Regions from separate parts of the Kitasatospora sp. NPDC101157 genome, predicted to be linked through region 2. Evidence: riboswitches for the same ligand, from Rfam matches in the RefSeq annotation. Region 2 holds a riboswitch; the other holds the start of a gene.
The links. A riboswitch is a leader RNA that binds a small molecule or an ion and turns the genes downstream of it on or off. The one in region 2 is predicted to bind S-adenosylmethionine.
Positions count from the first base shown of each region.

Region 1: linked by a shared signal. The riboswitch ahead of ACIRVF_RS04250 (IclR family transcriptional regulator) and the one ahead of thrC (threonine synthase) in region 2 are both predicted to bind S-adenosylmethionine.

Region 1 covers NZ_JBIWPL010000002.1:177,255-181,699, forward strand. The annotation lists gene ACIRVF_RS04245 (class I SAM-dependent methyltransferase) at 220-1,005, shown strand; SAM riboswitch class I at 1,154-1,296, shown strand; gene ACIRVF_RS04250 (IclR family transcriptional regulator) at 1,506-2,219, shown strand; gene ACIRVF_RS04255 (hypothetical protein) at 2,243-2,740, opposite strand; gene ACIRVF_RS04260 (RNA polymerase sigma factor) at 2,737-3,243, opposite strand; gene ACIRVF_RS04265 (DUF3995 domain-containing protein) at 3,480-3,986, shown strand; gene ACIRVF_RS04270 (neuraminidase (sialidase)) at 4,138-4,445, opposite strand, start outside.
Region 2 covers NZ_JBIWPL010000001.1:1,944-6,388, forward strand. The annotation lists gene ACIRVF_RS00010 (trehalose-6-phosphate synthase) at 1-760, opposite strand, end outside; gene ACIRVF_RS00015 (glucosyl-3-phosphoglycerate synthase) at 820-1,824, opposite strand; SAM riboswitch class I at 1,968-2,103, shown strand; gene thrC (threonine synthase) at 2,121-3,443, shown strand; gene ACIRVF_RS00025 (MoaD/ThiS family protein) at 3,470-3,748, shown strand; gene ACIRVF_RS00030 (cold-shock protein) at 4,301-4,445, shown strand, end outside.

The DNA of each region.
Region 1 (4,445 bases), on a different contig from region 2:
TTCGGCTACCTACCGAAAAATGAAAGCTAACCACCCCACCAGGTGAAGCTGCGCGTCAGCGCATTGACGGAGGGTCGTCCAGTGATCGGGCCGGTCGCCTCGCCCCGCCCGCAACACGCGGGCAGGAACGTCCCTGCGCCCCGGGGCCGCCGTACCGGGCTGCAATGGGCGCCGACCCGGGCCGAGCGCCAACCGCAGACCACAGGAGAGGGCCGCCCGATGGAGCAGCCGACGACCGCCGACACCGATCCGGTCCGCGTACTGGAGACCTCGGGCCCCGACTACCGCCGGGCCTTCGGCCTCTTCCTCGCCGGCACGGACGAGAAGCCCCGCACCCACGCCCGGCTGAGCGACATCGCCATGACCCTCCCGCACCGCCGGGTCCTGCTGGACCTCGGCGCCGGGGACGGCCGCACCACCGCGCACCTCGCCCGGTACTTCGACCGCACGATCGCCGTCGAGCCGAGCGCCGCCATGCGCGAGAGGCTCGCCGCCGCCTGCCCGGACGCCCTGGTCCTCCCCGAGCCGCTGGAGCGCGCCGCCCCGCCCGGGCCGGGCGACCTGGTCCACCTCTCCCACGTGCTCTACTACGTCCCGGAGCCGGACTGGCTCCCCACCGCCACCCGAGCCCTCGGCTGGACGGCACCCGGCGGCGCCCTGCTGATCGTCCTGCAGAACCCCGACAGCCCGTGCATGCGGATGGCCGCCCACTTCACCGGCGTCCGCTACGACCTGCGCCCCCTCCTGGACCGCCTGCGCGCCGAGCATCCCTCCCACGACTACGCCCTGGAGACCCTCGTCCTCCACTACCGCACGCCCCACCTCGCCGAAGCCGTCGACGTCGCCGAATTCATGGTCAACGTCGCCGATCTCGCCGCCCTCGACGCCCGCCCGACCAGGGGCGCCGTCGCCGCCTACGTCCAGCAGCACTTCGCCCGTCCCGACGGCGGCTACGCCATCGGCCACACCCAGGACATGCTGATCGTCCGCCGTGCCCGGGAGTGACCGTCGCTCCTCGCGGCGGGTGCCGGGCGCGGTTGAGGGGCATGTCCGGCGGGGCGCTGCTCAGCCCTGACCTCCGGGTGGGGTCCAGGGTGTGCGGGTGAGGGAAAAGTTTGGCGGGGCGCCCGGGAAGTCTTGTATGGTTCGTCGCGAATCATCCAGAGGGGTGGAGGGACCGGCCCTACGAAGCCCCGGCAACTCCCCGTTCGTCCCGGCGTCCGAAGTACGCGCCGTGCCGTCCGGGATCAGTGCCAACTCCGGCCTGTCGCCAACGTGGCGCGGGAAAGATGAGGAGACACGGTGCTCTCTGTGCTGTCCTTCGCCCGGGCGCTTCCCGCCCCGGCCCTTCCGCGTACCCGTCTCGTGTCCGGCGCAGGCAATCGGCCGCATCCGCAGGCCCGTCCTCGCTGACCACCCCGCTCCCCACCCCACCGGAGCGTCCGTGAGCCGGACCCACCCGCGGCCCACGGGATTCGAGACTGGAGTACCCGTCCATGGAGAACATGGAGAACACGAGCGGCGTCGGAGTGCTCGACAAGATCACCTCGATCCTCGGCACCCTGGAGGCCGGTCCGGCCACCCTGGCCGGACTCGTCGACGCCACCGGCCTGGCGCGGCCGACCGCCCACCGGATCGCCGTCGCACTGGAACACCACCGCCTGCTCGGCAGGGACGTGCAGGGCCGGTTCGTCCTCGGCCCGAGACTCGCCGAGCTCTCGGCGGCCGCCGGTGAGGACCACCTGCTGGCAGCGGCCGGCTCGGTCCTCACCCAGCTGCGCGACCTCACCGGCGAGACCGCCCAGCTCTACCGCCGGCAGGGCGACGTGCGGATCTGCGTTGCGGCGGCCGAGCGCCTCTTCGGGCTGCGCGACACCGTTCCGGTGGGCCTCGCCCTGCCGATGAAGGTCGGGTCGGCGGCCCAGGTCCTGCTCGCCTGGGAGGAGCCCGAGCGGCTCCACCGCGGCCTCCAGGGCGCCCGGTTCACCGCCACCGCGCTCAGCGGTGTGCGGCGTCGCGGCTGGGCCCAGTCCATCGGCGAACGCGAGCCCGGGGTGGCCTCGGTGTCCGCACCCGTGCGCGGCCCGTCCAACCGGGTGGTGGCGGCGGTGTCCGTCTCCGGTCCGATCGAACGGCTCACCCGCCACCCCGGCGCCCGGCTGTCCCAGGCCGTGGTCGAGGCGGCGGCCCGGCTCACCGAGGCCCTGCACCGAACCTGACCCCCCCTCCCCCCGGGCGCCTCCTACTCCTTCTCGTCCAGCAGAGCGGCGAACCGCGCCAGTGGGTCCCCGGTGAAGGGGCGCAGCGCGGGGGCGAGGAGGCGCGCGCCGGGGAACCGCAGGCCGCCGAGGAAGGCGAAGCGAGTGGTGCGGTCGGTCTCCGGGCGGGCCGCCATCCCGCCGAGCACCAGGCGGCTCTGCATCAGGCACCAGCCGGGTGCGAGGTCGATCCCGAACGTCGCCCGGAGCCGGGTGCGGCCCTGGATCCGGGCCTGGAGCGAAGTCGTCGGCAGCGAACCGGATGGTGCGGACCGGACGAGTCGCACCGTGCGGACGTCGGGGATCCAGAGCGGCATGGTCCGCTCCAGGTCCTGGGCGAGCGCCCAGACCCGCTCGAACGGCGCGTCGAGGACGGTCTCGCCGATCCGGGCCGCCCCGGGCGCGGTCGCGGCGATCACGTGCAGCCGCCGGACCGGGTCGAAGTCGGCGACGGGCCACTGCGGCATCGGGGTGTCGGTCACTGCTGCCACGCCTTTCGGAAGCTGAGTCGGGCCCGGGAGAGCCGGGACTTGACCGTCCCGGGCGCGACCGCGAGCAGCGCCGCGGTCTGTCGTTCGTCCAGCCCCTCCAGGTCGCGCATCAGCAGGACGGCGCGGTGCTCGGGGGAGAGCCGGGCAAGCACGTCGCGGATGTCCGCGGCGAGCTGGGGATCGCCGGGCGCGGGGACCTCGCCGAGTTCGGCCGGCCGCGAGCGTGCCGCCCGGTTGGCGTACCGGACCGCCTCCCGCACCGCGATGGCCCGGACCCAGCCGTACAGCGCTTCGGGGTCCTGGAGTTGGCGCAGTTTGCGGAAGACCACGATCAGCGCCTCCTGGGTCGCGTCGGCGCCGTCGTCCAGCGCGATCGGGCCGCAGAGCCGCCGGACGTACGGGGTGATCAGGTCCAGCAGTCGGCCGACCGCGAGTTGGTCGCCGCCCTGGGCGGTTCTCACCAGCTCGGCGAGGCCGGGCGGTGGCTCCTGCATGGTGCTGTCTCCGCTCTTTCCACTGCTGACGGTCGTCGGTCGTCGGTCGGCGCTCGGCGACCGGGTCCGGCGTCTGGGCGTCCGGGCGTCCGGGGTCCGTAGAGGGAGGACCCGGAGCGGAGAAACGTTCCCTGCCGACTTCGCCCGGGGGCAGTGTTCCTCGTCACAGGAACGGATCGTCCTGCGGGGTGCTCCTTCGGGTGTTCGAGCGTCCTGAGACCCCGTGAGGTGACGGCATGAAGTCGACGAAGATCAGCAACAGGGCCACCGCGGTCGGTGCGGTGCTGGCGGTGGACGGCCTGGTCCACCTCTACTGGGCCACCGGCCGGACCTGGCCGGTGGACGGCACCACCCGGCTCTCGCAGCTGGTGCTCAACACCCAGGTGCCCTTCACCCCGCAGGGGCTGGTGCCGCTCGCGGGGATGCTCTTCTCGGGCGCGACGCTGGTGCTGGTCCGGGGCGGTCGGCTGCCGGCCCTGGGTCGCCGGCTGCCCGCCCTGCTACCGCGCTGGGGGAGCCGGGCGGTGGCCTGCGGACTGCTCGCCCGCGGCGCGGTCGGACTGGTCTGGGTGACCGGCTCCTGGGCGGACCCGGGCGACACCTTCTACTGGCTCAACCTGCTGCTCTACACCCCGCTGTGCCTGGTGCTCGGCCGGGCGGCCCGGCAGGTCGCAGCCGCGGAGACGACGCCTGCGGGCACGGCGCCCACGGGCGGTTCGGTTTCGGGCGTGGCGCGGGCCTGAGCTTCCCGGCTCCGGCTCCGGCTCCGGCTCCGGACCTGGACCCGGACCCGGACCCGGACCGAGTCCGGGCCGAACCCGAACGGCGTCCCGCGGCTCCGCCCCGAGGAGGCAGGAGCCGCGGGACGCCGTCCGTCCGCCCGTACCGGCCGGGTCAGCGCCGCAGGTGCTGTACGGCGCGCGGGCCGGCGACGGGCGCCGCGGCGCGTGCGGCCTGTGCGCCCGGCGCGCCGGCGGCCGGGCTGCGCAGGGTGCCGGGCTGGAAGTGGCCGCTGTACACGTCGGTGGAGTTCAGCGGCTGGGCGTCGTTGGCGGTCACCATCACCGGACGGATCTGGCGGCCGTCGTTGATCAGCGACTGGTAGTCGCCGAGGAAGTGGCCCCCGGCGAAGGGCGCCTGGAGCCAGTCGAACACCGGCGAGATCTGGCGCTCGACCGGGCTCTCCTCGCCGCCGCGCGGGA
Region 2 (4,445 bases):
CCTCGTGGGTGACGGTGAGCCGCTCGTGGTCGACGCTCGCCCCGAGGAGGTCCTCGCAGCAGGCGGCGAAGGAGCGGGCCCAGCGTTCGGTGAGGAAGCCGGCCCGGTCGGCGCCGAGGATGCCGGTGAGGACGGCCCGGGCGACGTCGTCGGGGAGCAGCCGGTAGTACTCGGGCGGGGCCCACGGGGTGTGGGAGAAGTGGCCGATCCGCAGGTCGGGGCGGGCCGCGCGGAGCAGGGACGGGGCCAGGGAGAGGTGGTAGTCCTGGACCAGGACCGCGGCGTTCGGGGCGGCTTCGGCGGCCAGGGCGTCCGCGAAGGCGGTGTTGTACGCCTCGTAGGCGGCCCATTCGGTGCGGAAGTCGGCGTCGAAGGAGGGCGCGGTGGGGGTCGCGTAGAGCAGGTGGTGGACGAACCACAGGGTGGAGTTGGCGACGCCGTTGTAGGCGTGGGCGAAGGTCTGCGGGTCAATGTCCAGCATGCGTACGGCCTGGCCGCCGACGTCGTGCCCGGCGCGGTCGAGGCGGCCTTCGGGGGCTTCTCCCGCGGCTCGGCGGTCGGCGTCGCTGAGAGCCGCGCAGACCCAGACGGCGTCGGTGTCGCCGATCGCGGAGAGGCCGGAGACCAGCCCCCCACCGCCTCTGCGCAGGGTCAGCGTGCCGTCGTCGGCGGTGCTGAAGGACACCGGTCCCCGGTTGGAGGCCACCAGGACGGGGGCGGTGCCGGTCACAGTCGAACGTTCGGTCGTGAGATCGCCCATGGTTGGGATGTTGCCGGGGGTCCGGGGTGGCAAACCCCGGGGCCCGAAGACGGGTCCCGTCAATGGCGGGTGGCGTATTCGGGGACGGTGTGCATCGGGGGGCGCTCCAGGGCCGTCACGGAGTGGGTGTGGGCGGTGAAGGAGCGGGTTTCCGGGTCGCGGGTGAACTGGGTGAGGTGAGGGTGGACGAGGTCGGCGGAGGCCTTGAGGCGGTGGGTGCGGTCGAGGCGTTCCAGGGCGGTGCGGTAGATGGTGGCGGCCATCCGGCCGAGGGCCTGGCCGTCCTGGTGGCGGTGGTGCCGGACACCGACGTCGACCTGGGCCAGGGCGTCCAGTCCGGCCAGTTCCAGTGCGTCGACCAGCAGGCCGAGTTCGACGCCGTAGCCGGTGGGGAAGGGCAGGCGTTCGAGCAGTGAGCGGCGGGCGGCGTACTCGCCGCCGAGGGGCTGGACGAAACCGGCGAGTTCCGGCCAGTGGAGGTTGAGCAGGGGGCGGGCGACGAGTTCGGTGACCCGGCCGCCGCCGGCCGGGACGATCGCGCCCGAATCCGTCTCCAGGGGGCGGTCGTACATGGCCTTGACCAGCTGGAGCCCCTCGTCGGTCAGCAGCGGGCCGATGATGCCGGAGACGAAGCCCGGGTCGAACTCGCGCAGGTCGGCGTCGACGAAGCAGACGATGTCGCCGTGGGTGACCAGCAGGGAGCGCCACAGCACCTCGCCCTTGCCGGGGACGGCGGGCAGCCGGGGGAGTATCGCGTCGCGGTGCTCCACCCGGGCGCCGGCCGCGGCGGCGACGGCGGCGGTGTCGTCGGTGGAACCGGAGTCGACCACGACGAGTTCGTCGACGAGGGGGATCCGCTCGATCAGCTCGCGGCGGATGGTGCGGACGATGTCGCCGACGGTGGCCTCCTCGTCGAGCGCGGGGAGGACGACGCTGACGGTGCGGCCGGTGCGCCGCTTGGCCTCCAGCAGGGTGTGCACCGGCCGGTCGGCCGCGCTCCACGAGCGGCGGCGGAGCCAGGACGCCGCCTGCGGGAGGAGTGCGGGGGACGGTTCGGCGGGCACGGTGACTCTCCTCGGCGGACTGGGTGGAACGGGCCATCTCGCTTGGCGGACGGACCCTTTCGGGACGGACGCCTTCGGATACAGTCTTCGTACAGCGGTCGGACCTTTGCACGCCGGGGTCGCCGCTGAACCATAACTTCACATGCTCATCCAGAGGGACTGAGGGAACGGCCCGTTGACGTCCCGGCAACCTTCTCGCTCGGCTGTCGTCGACAGGCCCCGGCGGGACAGGTGCCAATTCCGGCCCGTGGCGCGACCGCGCCACGGGGAAGATGAGGAGAGAGGCCTCCGCCATCATGGCTATCACTGTGTCGACTGCTTCTGGCGCCGCACCCTCCCCCAGCCTTCGGCCGGGGGGACCCTCACCCGTCGACCTCGGCCCCGCCGCCGCGCTGTCCTGTCGGGAGTGCGGCACCCGCTTCCCGCTCGGCCCCAGCTTCGCCTGCCTGGAGTGCTTCGGGCCGCTGGAGATCGCGTACGAGTTCGGCAGCGAGGGCGCCGAGGAGCTGCGCAAGCGGATCGAGTCCGGCCCCGCGTCGATCTGGCGCTACGCGCCGCTGCTGCCGGTTCCGGCCGACGTGGCTTCGAAGCCCAACCTGAACCCCGGCTGGACCCCGCTGGTGAAGGCGGACAACCTGGGGCGGGAGCTCGGGTTCACCGCGCAGCTGCACGTGAAGGACGACTCCGGCAACCCGACCCACTCGTTCAAGGACCGGGTGGTGGCCTGCGCGATCGAGGCGGCCCGGGCGTTCGGGTACACCACGCTGTCCTGCTCCTCGACCGGCAACCTGGCCGGTGCGGTGGGCGCGGCGGCGGCCCGGGCCGGGTTCCGCTCGTGCGTCTTCATCCCGCACGACCTGGAGCAGGGCAAGGTCGTGATGGCCGGGGTGTACGGCGGCGAGCTGGTCGGCATCGAGGGCAACTACGACGACGTGAACCGCTTCTGCTCGGAGCTGATCGGGGACCCGGCCGGCGAGGGCTGGGGCTTCGTCAACGTCAACCTGCGGCCGTACTACGGCGAGGGCTCCAAGACGCTGGCGTACGAGATCTGCGAGCAGCTGGGCTGGCGGCTGCCGGAGCAGATCGTCATCCCGATCGCCTCGGGCTCGCAGCTGACGAAGATCGACAAGGGGCTGCAGGAACTGATCAAACTGGGCCTGGTGGAGGACCGGCCGTACCGGATCTTCGGCGCCCAGGCAGAGGGCTGCTCGCCGGTGTCGGCCGCGTTCAAGGCCGGCCGGGACGTGATCAAGCCGGTGAAGCCGGACACCATCGCCAAGTCGCTGGCGATCGGCAACCCGGCGGACGGCCCGTACGTGCTGGACATCGCCCGCCGCACCGGCGGGGCGGTCGAGGACGTCACGGACGCGGAGGTCGTGGCGGCGATCCGGCTGCTGGCCCGGACCGAGGGCATCTTCGCCGAGACCGCGGGCGGGGTGACCGTCGGCGTGCTGAAGAAGCTGGTCGAGACCGGTCGGCTGGACCCGGCCAAGGAGACCGTCGCGATCAACACCGGCGACGGCCTGAAGACGCTGGACGCCGTCTCCGAGGCCGGGATGACCACCGTCATCCGCCCGACGCTGGACTCCTTCCGCGCCGCCGGCCTCGCGTCCGCCTGAACCACCCCACCCCCGCTAGGAGAGCCATGAGCGCCAACGTCCGCATCCCCACCATCCTGCGCACCTACACCGGCGGCGCCGCCGAGGTGACCGCCGAGGGCGCCACCCTGGCGGAGGTCATCGCCGACCTGGAGCGGAACCACGCGGGCATCTCCGCCCGCATCCTGGACGACACCGGCAAGCTGCGCCGCTTCGTGAACGTGTACGTGAACGACGACGACGTGCGGTTCGCCGAGGGCCTGGCGACCGAGATCAAGGACGGCGCGAGCGTCTCGATCATTCCGGCGGTGGCCGGCGGCTGCTGAGCCGTTCCAAGGCCCCTTCCGGCCCGCTCCGCGGCCGCCCGCGCGTACGGAATTCCACTCTCCGTACGCGCGGGCGGTCGCTTGCATTTCGGCGGGAATATTCCGGGTCCAGTCGGAGTAGAGTGTGGCTCGACTGGGAACAGGGCGTCCCCTCCCGGTTCGCGGGGCACTTCGCCCGAGGGCGTCCGGACGCTGGGACCGGCCCGTCAAACATGTCAGGCAGATGTCAGAATTCCTGCGGGCATTTGGGTAATTCGTCCGCTATGTCCGGCGCGGAATGCCGAGTTCCTCCCGATTTGTTCGGTGTTGTCTCTTGACGGGGCTGCGGAATTCCCGGCGGTTGACCCTGTTGCAGAGGGCGTCGATCCGGATACATTCAGCGGCGGTCGACGTAATCACCCGCTCACGGAAGCCGTCCGGTGTTCCCGTGCGGAGGATTGCGGCGCGCACGGCTGCGCCCAGGGGGGGTTCCCCGGGCCGGCCTCCAAACCAGACCCGGGACCGCGACCTGCGGGACCGTGAAGGGCCAGCACAGCACTAGGGGAGTTCGGAATGGCTCAGGGCACCGTCAAGTGGTTCAACGCGGAGAAGGGCTACGGCTTCATCGCGGTCGACGGTGGTGCGGACGTCTTCGTCCACTACAGCGCGATCCAGATGGACGGCTACCGCACCCTCGAGGAGGGCCAGCGGGTCGAGT